Regions from separate parts of the Paenibacillus hexagrammi genome, predicted to be linked through region 1. Evidence: riboswitches for the same ligand, from Rfam matches in the RefSeq annotation. Region 1 holds a riboswitch; the other holds the start of a gene.
The links. A riboswitch is a leader RNA that binds a small molecule or an ion and turns the genes downstream of it on or off. The one in region 1 is predicted to bind cyclic di-AMP.

Region 1 (5,766 bases):
GCTGAAATCCTTATCCAGCGTCCGCCCCACTGCCGTAGCCGTCATAGATATGGCAAACAATTGCTGACTAACCGCGTCATGCAGCTCTCTAGCCAATCTTTGGCGTTCTTCAATGACCGCCGATAGCCTCGCCTTCTCAGCAAGCTCCGCATTATCATTAGAGAGCCGCTGGAGGGAAGTAACCTGTTCCTCCCATTTCTTCATCACTCGACCCAGCTGCTCGCCGAGTCTACCGATTTCGTCTTCACCGTGCTCAAAGCCACCGCGGCTAAAGGTTCCCTTTTCCAGCTGGATCATCGTCTCCATAAGAGGCTCCAGCCTGCGGGTGACACGATTGCTGCTCCAGAAGCCGTAGACGGCTCCGATGACTAGCACTGACCCAACTACCAGGAAGCTGATCTGCACACCTTCCTGCCAGGTGCGGAATGGAACGATCATATTACGAGAGCTGAGAAAATATAAAACTGCTCCTAAAATGATCAGACTGAAAAGAATGGATTCCCCCATGCTGCGCCATATCATATTCGTTAACTTTCTTTTATAGCCGTCCAAGCACGGTCCTCCTTCTCCAGCCTGGTCCGGATCCCCGGATCAACTTACAAAATTTTAATGTCCACATCTCCTACGATGTAAGAGACAACTAGTTTCACTCGATGGTCCGCCCACTCATAATTACTGGACTCCCAGATAAGCTTGTTCAACACACCAGCTTCTTTTTCCCGTCCTGCTGCTATTTGACCCATTATCACAGATGAGGTGACGGAAATACCTATATCTTCAGGTACGATAATATCAACATCGCCAATGACGCCTTGAAGAATGAGCGTCGTTTCTTTTTTCTCGAGGATCGCGAGAGATAGGTCAATATAAGTTTCACCGATGACGTACCAAATGCTGCTATTACGCAGAATCCACGGCTCTCGTCCCAATCTCATGCTGTCGATAATTTTATGCTTCTGGTTGTACGATTCGTCTTTAGGGAATTGCTTGGATCGAATAAAATAAAGTCCCAACAAAATCAAAACAATGGAAATGACGATGGACAGATGGTTGGCAAATAAGATGACAATTCCCGCACCGATCAGCACATAGCCTTTTCGTTCTCTTCGCGATCTGATTCGATGAATACCCAATAGAACGAGGAGAATCGCAAGAATGGGAAAAAAGCCGACCGTATGATCCAGAAGTAAAAAAAGACCGGCCCCGATCAGCAGCAGCGCTGTATTCCGGCTTCGGTTAGGTTTCGTATCTTCTCCCATGTTGCACCTCCTCTGGCTGCTCGATTATAAGATAGGCTGTACACATTGTGGTAAAAAGCCGCTGTGACCGCATTATTCTAGCATACCATAAGAATCTGCGCCCTCCAAGATGAAAAGACGCGACCAGCGCTGCTCTCCGCGCACAGCCCTGCCCCATTTTGGGTGCGACTTGGAGGCGCGTAAGTTGCATGGCGAGCGCTAGCGTGTGGCGCATAGGGCGCATACTCACGTGCGCGCGGCTGCGCCGAGGGCGGACTCGCGGGCTGCGCGGCTGCGCCGAGGACGCGGACTCGCGGGCTGCACGGCTGCGCCGAGGGCGCGGACTCGTGGGCTGCACGGCTGCGCCGAGGGCGGACTCGCGGGCTGCGCGGCTGCGCCAAGGGCGCGGACTCGCGGGCTGCACGGCTGCGCCGAGGGGCGCACATGCTCGTGCTGCGTGGCTGCGCCAAGGGCGCGGACTCGCGGGCTGCGCGGCTGCGCCGAGGACGCGGACTCGCGGGCTGCACGGCTGCGCCGAGGGCGCACTCGCGGGCTGCGCGGCTGCGCCAAGGGCGCACATGCTCGTGCTGTGCGGCACGCTACTTCCGGGAGCGCGCCCGCCCTTCACAGCCGCTGAAGCGGCTGTGCTGCCACTCCTCCCGGAGTCTGCCGCGCACGGCGCGCAGCTCCTCCCGCAAGTTGCAGCTCGCCTCCTTCAGCGTCTCGCGCGACAGCACGGCCGCTTCACGCAGGCCGTGCCAAGCCTCGCGGCCGAGCTCGCGGCCCGCGTGTTCCAGCTCGCGCAGCGCTTCGCGCGAGCCTGCGTCATCATGCGGCCCTGCGCCCCGCGGCCGCATATTGCCTGCAGCGGCGCGAAGCCGCTGCAGCTCCTCTGCTAGTGCCAGGATATCATCCTGGCACTTCCTGTACTGCGCGCGGAGGTCTTCGCGCGCAGCCTCCAGGCGCAGCTTCTCCTGCAGCGCACGCCGCGCCAGGTCCTCGTCGCCAGCTCGCATCGCAAGCTCGGCCTGCTCCGTGCGGAGCTCAGCAAGCTCCTCCGCGTCAACACATTGCAGCCGCAGCTCAACAGCTCGCTGCAGCGCTTCATGATAGCGCTGCTCTGCTGCTTCTATTTCCGATATAGAAAAACCGTATCCGGTCCCCATCTGCCCAACCCGCTTCATACCCATTGTCAATTCCGCCCCTTTACATTCCGAATCTTATGCTTCTATCGTAATCCAAACACTTCACTCTCAAAACGGACTCCCGACTGTATTTCATACTGGACTTAAGTCCAGGTTCCGCCGCACACTTCCACATTTTGGCCGTTGTTGGCCTATAGCCACGATGATAATATAATTGGAGCCGAGTCCGGAGCTCCTCATGCGCCGGTACGGGGGACGATATACTTGGGGTGAATGTGTGCTGTTTCAGAGGCAAACTAGGGAGAACCTTCTTCCCGAACCCGTCAACTAACCTCGGAGGCTTCACTAGAAGGAGGAATCCAATTGAATATTGCTTTAAAAGGGCTGGCTAGCCTAGCTGTGTCTATGACCGTATTGGCAGGAGGCTTATTTTCCCCGCTTCATGCGAATGCAGCCGAGATGGAAGTGAAAGTGCAGGTCAACGATGACCTTGTACAATTTCCGGATGCACAGCCTTTTTTGGACAACAACCATTTTACGCAAGTACCGGTTCGCTTCGTTACAGAGAAGCTTGGATATGCGCTCCATTGGGAAAAAGATGGAGATAAGATCAAAGTGACTTTAAATAATGAGAAACACACGATAACGTTGATCTCAGGGGAAAAAGAAGCAGTCATTGACAATACGCCGGTAGAAATGGACACACACGCCGAATTTCAAGAGGGCCGTGTCTATGTTCCTCTCCGATTCATATCAGAGGCATCCGATGTGCCCGTGCAGTGGGATGCTAGCAGCAATTTAGCTATTTTAAACAAAGACGGCAACCAGCACTCCCCGGATTACCAGGAATTCGAGGCAACCGCTTATTCAGCCGATCCTGCCGAGAACGGCGGCTACGCGGCGTTTGATTTTATGGGCAATCCACTCATGCTGGGAACTGTGGCTGTAGATCCTTCTGTTATCCCGCTGGGTTCCAAGCTGTATATCGAAGGGTACTCATTTGACGGGCTTCCTGCTGGCGGTATGTATGCTTATGCTACGGATACAGGTGGTTCTGTAAAAGGCAACCATCTAGACATCTTTATACCCGCCTCCAAAGAATCGTTAAAGCAATTCGGCATTCAAAAAATTAAAGTGTATAAGTTATCCGAATAAGGACATCTAACGAAAACTAAGCTGGTTGCTGAACAAGGAATGACTATTCCTTACAGCATTCCGGCTTTTTTTCATGTTCCTCACAAATATTGCCTCGGCTTCATGGCGAATAGGTTGGAGAAAAGGGTCAAAGACTATCTCCAAAGGAGGTAACGACCCATGGCTAAGCTCCATCGTAAACTGCTCGTTGCCGCTCAGCTTGCCGCTTCCTTAACCCTCATGACAGGAGCTGTTCCTGTTCCGCAAACTCAGGTAGTTTCAAAAGTTCAGACCACTCAAAAGCTGGTCGCCCTCACGTTTGACGACGGTCCGAATCCCGTCTATACGCCGCAGGTTCTGGATGTACTCAAGCAGTACGATGCGAAAGCAACTTTTTTTGTGTTGGGGAAAAGAGTCCAGATGTACCCTCAAATCGCGATCCGCGAAGTCAATGAGGGGCATGAAATCGCCAACCACACCTACGACCATCATTTTCTGCGGCATGTCTCTCCTAATAAGCTTAAGGAGGAAATCGAACAGACGCAGGATATTATTTTTGATATCACCGAGCAAGTTCCTCACGTGTTTCGCCCTCCCGGCGGTTACTACGATCAATCATTGATTGAACTGGCCAAACAGGATCGTTTTACAGTTGTCATGTGGTCCTGGTATCAAGATACGAAGGATTGGAAGAAGCCCGGTGTTGATAAAATCGTCAGCTCCGTCCTAACTCATATTCATAACGGAGACATTATCCTGTTTCATGATCTGCAGGGCGATTGCTCCCAAACCGTTGAAGCATTAAAGATTCTACTGCCAGAGCTCAAAAAACAAGGCTATCAATTTCTAACGGTCACCGATCTGATAGCAAAAATGAACAAGTAAAGGAAACCTCATAATGAAAGATTTGATAAAGTCAATAACGCTCATGCTGGGATTATTGCTATTCGGTGCTCCTCCTCTTTCCCTTACGGCATCAGAGATCACGCCCCAGGCAGAAGTGTTCCAACCATCCACCGAAAAAGTGATCGCCCGGTTTCCTTGTACGGAACAGGTCCGCGATGAGACCGCTGCGTGGATCGCTTCCATCACGGAACTATATGGACAACCGGAAATTCCAGAACCCAAAGACGGCCTTGTGGTCCACATCCCACTACAGCCGTCTTTACAAGTATCAAATGAATGGCTTCATGAGTCCATTCAGGATTTGTATGTGCTGGTCCCCGGCCCACGGGACAAGCAGCTTCCTCTACTGCTTGCCATTACGGAACAGGGAAGGCCCTATGTCTTCCATTTCAGCTGTCCTATCCAGCCTTTTTCTAAAGAGTCACCACCTAACTCGCGGCGGCTAACTTTTCCCAAGACTTGCTGCAAGCACCGGTTTACCTCTCGGCTTGTCTCCATAGGCATCCGGCTCCAAGGTAATGGCAATTTGATCGTAGCTGCTGGGCTCCATCGTAAAATATAAACCGCCTGTCCCGTCATGGCTCATGAACGTGCCTGCATTGACGACGACATCCTTACCTTTTAAAAGCCATACCTGAAAGGCCTCATTACCTTTGAGCTCGGGGAGCTTTTCCGCTTGAACAAGCAGGTGCGTCCCCTTGGTATCAATGACGATGGTGGCAAGCCCCTTGGCAACAATATCCGCAGCCGTACTGTTGAGGGATACGACACTGCCGGTTCTCGCTCCCTCCGCAGGCTGGTTAAGCGCAACTAGCTGAGCTTTCAAGTATGTATTTTGCTCCTTCAAATCGTAGCTGTACACGCCTAGGACAAGTATCGCAGCCGATAAGCCTCCATACAGCCAAGGTCTCCACCTGCCACCGGAACGAGATGTCGATTCAACTGCACGTCTCTTGGTTATCTCGACTGAAAGCGGCAACGAAGCTGCTGAAGAAGACGTATCCGTTATGCGATTTACTCGTTGCTCTATAGAAGTTTGCTCACCAAGAACCCTTCCAAGAATTCGTTCCTTCATACCTTCCGGGACTTCCACCGGCTCAGCGGCAAGCGGGAGAAGATCGATAATTTCAGCAAGCTCGGCAAGCGCTGACTTACACTCCACACAGCCTTTTAGATGCTGTTCAAATTCCTTCCGTTCCTGATCGTCCAATCCACCTAAGGCGTATAGTTCTCTAAGATCACACATAGCTTCCGGCTTATTCATATATGCTGCTCCTCCTTCCTTATGCCAGTGAGCTTCGATTTGAGCTGTTTGAGCGCCAAACGAACCCTGCTCTTAACCG
Region 2 (5,766 bases), 190 kb from region 1:
GCTGCTTTGGATTTTCCTCAACCTTCTTCCGTAAGTTCGCGATATGCACGTCGATTGCCCGGTCCGTGACAAAAGAGTCAAAGCCCCTGACGGTGTTGATCAAGTCCTCTCTGCTGAACACCCGTCCCGGGTGATTCACAAAGCATCTCATAATCTCAAATTCGGAGTAAGTGGTATTAACCAACCCTCCCTTGACCCACATGGACCTGGAGTCGGCATCCAGACTTATCATAGTATCGGATATTTCCGTACTACGCACCTCTTGGTGAAATTCTGCTTCCTCCATCGACGCTTCCTGTACACGGGCCTGGTAAATCTTCGCTCTCCGCAGCAGCGCCTGCACTCTAGCACTCATCTCGTGCATACTGAACGGTTTACTAAGAAAATCGTCCGCCCCCACCGTTAAAGCGCTTACACGTTCTACTACTTTGTTTTTCATAGACACGATCATGATCGGCACCATCGAAGTTTCCCGCACCTGCTTGCATAATTCAAGACCATCCATATCCGGCAGCATCAAATCCAACAGAATCACATCCGGTTCAAACGAAGCGATAGCATGCAGCCCTTCTTCGCCATTTCCCTTTCTCATTACCCGGAAGCCTTCTTCCCCCAAATACATGGAGACCATGTCGCCAACCATTACATCATCTTCAATTACAAGCACCTTATCCATGTACGCCCACCTCTGCTCATCATTCATTTGTTAGAAAAGTATGAGGAAATCGTCAGGTAAGCCTTCAATTGTCTGTCTATGATGGTAGAAAAGTGTCGAAATACTTTATGTAATCTTAATATACAATAGAAATCATCCTGCCAACAAGTAAAAATGTTAGTTTTTTGTTAACACAGAAAAAGACCGGTTCGGCATCTCTGTCCAAAACCCGGTCTATGAAGATGATTGCTAGCGCTGAAGCTCTAACGGATTACTTCATGTTCAAACTCTTCGATCTGATCATTCGTGCCAATAATCACCATGACGTCTTTCTCATTCACTACATCGGTAGCCATTGGTGCGATGATGACCCCGTTCTTCTTATTAATCGCCACAACGCTGCAGCCGTATTTAGCCCGTGGGTCTAGCTCCTTAATCGATAACCCGCAAAGACGCTTGGGCACCGAGAGCTCTACAATGGTGTAATCCTTAGACAGTTCTATGTAATCCAGCAAATTAGGCGAAACCAACTGGTGGGCGACGCGAATGCCCATATCCCGTTCCGGATAAATTACGCGATCTACCCCGATCTTATTCAGTACCTTCCCGTGAAGTTCCGATAGGGCTTTGGCGACCACCATTTTCACACCTAAATCCTTGAGGACAATCGCCGTTAAAATGCTCGCTTGGATATCGTCACCTATCGCTACAACCGCACAGTCAAAATTACGCACGCCCAGAGATTTGAGAACCTCCTCGTCCGTTGAGTCCGCCACAACGGTGTGTGTGAGCTCCGAGCTCATCTCATCAACTGCTTCCTCGTCCTTGTCGATGCCAAGAACCTCATACCCAAGCTTAATCAGCTCCTTGGATAAACTCGATCCAAACCGGCCAAGACCGATGACGGCATATTGATTCTTCTTCATTTCTATGTTCCCCTATCCAATCGTGATTTTACCCTCTGGGTATCTATACAATTCCTTCTCTTGCTTCGGTTGTAAGGCGAATGCCAATGTAAGCAGTCCCAGTCGGCCGGCGAACATGATCAAGATAATCATGATTTTGCCAAACACCGTAAGCGACGGAGTAAGTCCCATTGATAGTCCCACCGTGCTGAACGCAGAGGTCACTTCAAACAAAATTTTCAAAAATTGCGCATCCTCCGTTGTTGACAGCAGCATGGCCACGAAGATAACGACAATCAAGGCAATCATCGTCAGCGTAATCGCTTTAAGAATGCGGTCCTTCGCCAAACGAAAACGGAAAATCACAATATCTTCCTTGCCTCGGATCATCGTAATGATCGCCGCGATCAGAATGGCAAACGTCGTCGTCTTAATCCCGCCCCCGTTGAGCCAGGTGAAGCACCGATAAACATGAGAATCACCATGAAGAACTGAGTAGCCTGCCGCATAGAGCCGATGTCAATCGTATTCGGTCCGGCAGTTCTAGGAGCTACGGACTGGAAGAAGGATGAAAGAATTTTTCCGCCAAAGTTCAAAGGCTCAAGCGTCATCGTGTTCGAATATTCAAACGTAAAAATCACGATGGCTCCAAGCAGGATGAGAAGCCCGTTCATAATCAAAACAACCTTAGAATGAAGCGAAAGCTTTCTCGTCTTGCGATACTCCAGTAAATCCGACATGACGATAAATCCCAAGCCGCCGAGCACCACAGTCACCATAGCTACCACATTCACTACAAAATCATCAGCATAAGCGGTAAAGGAAGCAAATGGAGCATCAACCGTTCCGAAAAGATCAAATCCGGCATTATTGAACATCGAAATCGAATGCCAAATTCCAAAATATATAGCCTTAGGTAGATCCATATCAAAGGACCAGCGAATTGTAAAAATAACAGCTGCAATGGCTTCAATACCAAGAGAATAAATGATGACCTTGCGGATCAAGCGCACGATACCTTCCATGCTGCCTTGGTTAAAAGCCTCTTGTAATAAAAGCCTTTCCTTCAGCGTAATTTTCTTACGTAGGACAAAGGCGAACAAGGTGGCCATGGTCATAAAACCGAGCCCGCCAATCTGGATCAAGGTTATAATGACAATTTGACCGAACATGGTGTAAGTCGAGCCGGTATCGACGACTACGAGCCCGGTTACGCAAGTAGCTGACGTTGCCGTGAAAAAGGCGTCAAGAAAATGCACGGATTCGCCAGTAACTGAGGCAATCGGCAAAGAGAGAAGCCCTGTTCCCAACAAAATGATGATTGCAAAGCCAAGCACCAGAATTTGTGGAGGCGTGAGCCGCCAGATCGTTAACTTTTTCATAAATCCCCCTGTACACACGCAAAAAAGACACTGGAAATCCAATGCCTTATCGCTATGGTTCCTGACGTAAAGCCTACGAGGTTAGCTGACGGATTCGGATGCGCGCGGTCACCCTATTTGCTGTAACATGAAAAGTCTTAGCAAAATTCACCCCAATTACATGGTTCCCCCGTTTTCAACAAGAAATTCGGCTTTTTATTCAATTGATATGAATTATATATCTCTTTTGGCATCCGCACAAAGTTGGTTTTCGGGCTTTTGAGGTTATATAAGGAGGAATCGCTCGTTTCTGAGGAGCTAAGGAGGGTTTTACAACTCGAAATCAAGCATTTGCCCGCGATTGCGTTTTATTTTGAAAGAATTGGCTTTCTTTTTCATCTGTGATACTTTTATTTTATCCGTTTATAAAAATGAACCATAAAGGGGTTGAGCCCTGTACATGAACCGACTGAAGCTGAACCGTCCGCTATTGATCCTCGCCTGCATAGGAATCGTGCTTTACTTCGGGATTAATATGTGGTCCGGTCTGCAGTCCGACGAAGCGGCACCGAGTGAGAATCCGACCATCGCAAAGCAGCAGGCTGCAGAAGCAGCAGCGCAATTTATTCAAGACAGATACGGAATTACGATCTCAAGCACAAAGACCTTCGTCGTGTACCAATCGAAAAAGACACGAAGCGGCTATCTCCAGAAAGAGCATATCGTCGAGGCTTACAGTCTCAAGTACGGTGAACGATTTCCCATCGATTACTATCAAGTTACAGTCTTGGAACCTGAGACCAAGCGGCAGTTCCAGGTAGAAGTGAACTACACGAATGCGCATATTTTCGGCTGGAAAGAGACCGACACCAAGGCCCTTCGCAGCGCACCCATCAGCCGGCAAAGAGCTGATCTGCTGTCCCGGCAGGAAATGACGCGGCTCGGATTTAACCCCGATGATTTTGTAGCTGTAGACGATTCTAGCTCAGAGAACCCGACAGCCTCCAATGCAAACACCTATCTATATGAGAAGCAGTCGGATGCGATCGGGAGCTCGAAGCTTCGGCTTCAGCTTGATTTTGATGATCAAGCGATCATTGGAAGCACTGTACAATTTAGCATTCCCCCGGAGCACCAGGCTTGGTTGGATCAGCAAGACCGTTCCGCATCGATCATGACTTGGATTAGTATGGGATTTACATTTCTCATGTCCATTGCGGCTGTCGTGTACGCGGTAAAATACCGCAAACAGATGGAATTTCGCAGAGGCCTGCTGCTGACGATCCTTTTTACCACCATTTATATCGCCAACAATATCAATATGTATCCTGCTTTTAAAGCGATGGCGGGCTATGAAAACGGTGGATTGGCAACGCTATTGAGCACGCTGTTTATGAATGTGGTGACGATGCTGCTGGGGTTGTCCGTCTATATCTCGCTTACTGCAGGAAGCAAGCTATGGGAGATTTCCGGGAAAACGCATATCTGGTCCACATGGAAGGATTCCTCTTTCGGTTCGGAGGTCAGCTCCGGCATGGGGCGGGGCTACTTGATTGCCTTATTCATTCTAGGCGTCCAGCAGGTTCTCTTCTTTGCCGGTGAAGCAAATTTCGATGTGTGGGCCGTGAACGATCCTACAGACTCTGTGCTGAATCAGCTCGAGCCCAAGCTCTTCCCGCTTATGGCCTGGGCCGCAGCGATCTCGGAAGAAGCAGCATATCGCGTGCTGGGGATCCTGCTCTTTAAGAAGCTGCTTCGCAACAACTTTATTGCCGTTCTGATTCCAAGTATCATTTGGGCGGCCAGCCACACGCAATATCCGATCTACCCTGTATATACCCGCTTGATTGAAGTGACCGTCATCGGCATGATTCTTGGGTATGTGTTTCTCAAGTACGGCTTCCTGACCTCCCTGTTCGCGCATGCGAGCATGGACAGCATTTTGATGGGCCTTTCGCTGTTCTCGCTGGGGAAACCGAGCGATGTGCTCACCGGTATCTTCTATGTCCTGCTTCCGGCACTTGCTGGGCTTGTCATCGCCTGGCTGCACCGTAAAACGTGTCCACGAAGCCCTATTCGTTCATTGACGTAAAAAGGCGGCTCCCCTTATTCTTGGGGAGCCGTTGCTGTTTCACCTTGCAGTGCTTGAAGAATGTCGCGCGCCAGCTTTTCACCAATGCCCAGAGGCTTAAAGTCTTCGACTTGAGCCTCTTTTATTTTGCGAACCGAGCCGAAATGCTTTAAGAGAGCCTTGCGCCGCTTCTCGCCGATACCGGGAATGGAATCGAGTTGGGAGACGACCATCGACTTGGCCCTTGTTTCCCTGTGGAATGTAATGGCGAAGCGATGGACTTCATCCTGAATGCGCTGAAGCAAGTAGAATTCCTGGCTGTCCCGCGCCAGCGGCACCACTTCAGCAGGATCCCCCATCATCAGCTGCGCTGTCTTATGCTTCGCGTCTTTCACTAGACCGCAGACCGGAATGAATAAACCAAGCTCATTTTCCAGCACGTCGATGGCAGCAGATATTTGGCCCTTGCCGCCGTCCACTACGATAAGGTCCGGCATGGTAAGGTTCTCTTTAAGTACACGCTCATAACGACGGCGGATAACTTCCCGCATGGTTTCGTAGTCGTCCGGTCCTTGTACCGTCTTCACCTTATACTTTCTGTATTCCTTGCGGTCCGGTTTACCGTTTACAAAGACAACCATAGCGGACACCGGGTTCGTCCCTTGAATGTTGGAATTATCGAAGGCCTCGATGCGGCGTATGATCCCGGTACCCAGCATCCCTCCAAGGTTTTCAACAGCCTTGACAGACCTGTTCTCATCACGCTCAAGCAAT

Region 2: it holds a riboswitch for cyclic di-AMP, as region 1 does, so the genes downstream of both, L0M14_RS21445 (TrkH family potassium uptake protein) here and L0M14_RS22395 (stalk domain-containing protein) in region 1, are expected to answer to the same signal.

What each region holds. Positions count from the first base shown of each region.
Region 1 covers NZ_CP090978.1:4,947,077-4,952,842, forward strand. Annotated here, with positions in the region: gene L0M14_RS22380 (sensor histidine kinase) at 1-552, opposite strand, end outside; gene liaF (cell wall-active antibiotics response protein LiaF) at 597-1,259, opposite strand; gene L0M14_RS22390 (PspA/IM30 family protein) at 1,838-2,428, opposite strand; cyclic di-AMP (ydaO/yuaA leader) riboswitch at 2,592-2,740, shown strand; gene L0M14_RS22395 (stalk domain-containing protein) at 2,747-3,538, shown strand; gene L0M14_RS22400 (polysaccharide deacetylase family protein) at 3,698-4,402, shown strand; gene L0M14_RS22405 (anti-sigma factor) at 4,866-5,687, opposite strand; gene L0M14_RS22410 (RNA polymerase sigma factor) at 5,684-5,766, opposite strand, start outside.
Region 2 covers NZ_CP090978.1:4,756,526-4,762,291, forward strand. Annotated here, with positions in the region: gene L0M14_RS21435 (response regulator transcription factor) at 1-676, opposite strand, end outside; gene L0M14_RS21440 (potassium channel family protein) at 919-1,581, opposite strand; partial or broken gene L0M14_RS21445 (TrkH family potassium uptake protein) at 1,594-2,942, opposite strand; cyclic di-AMP (ydaO/yuaA leader) riboswitch at 2,998-3,145, opposite strand; gene L0M14_RS21450 (CPBP family glutamic-type intramembrane protease) at 3,382-5,013, shown strand; gene uvrC (excinuclease ABC subunit UvrC) at 5,028-5,766, opposite strand, start outside.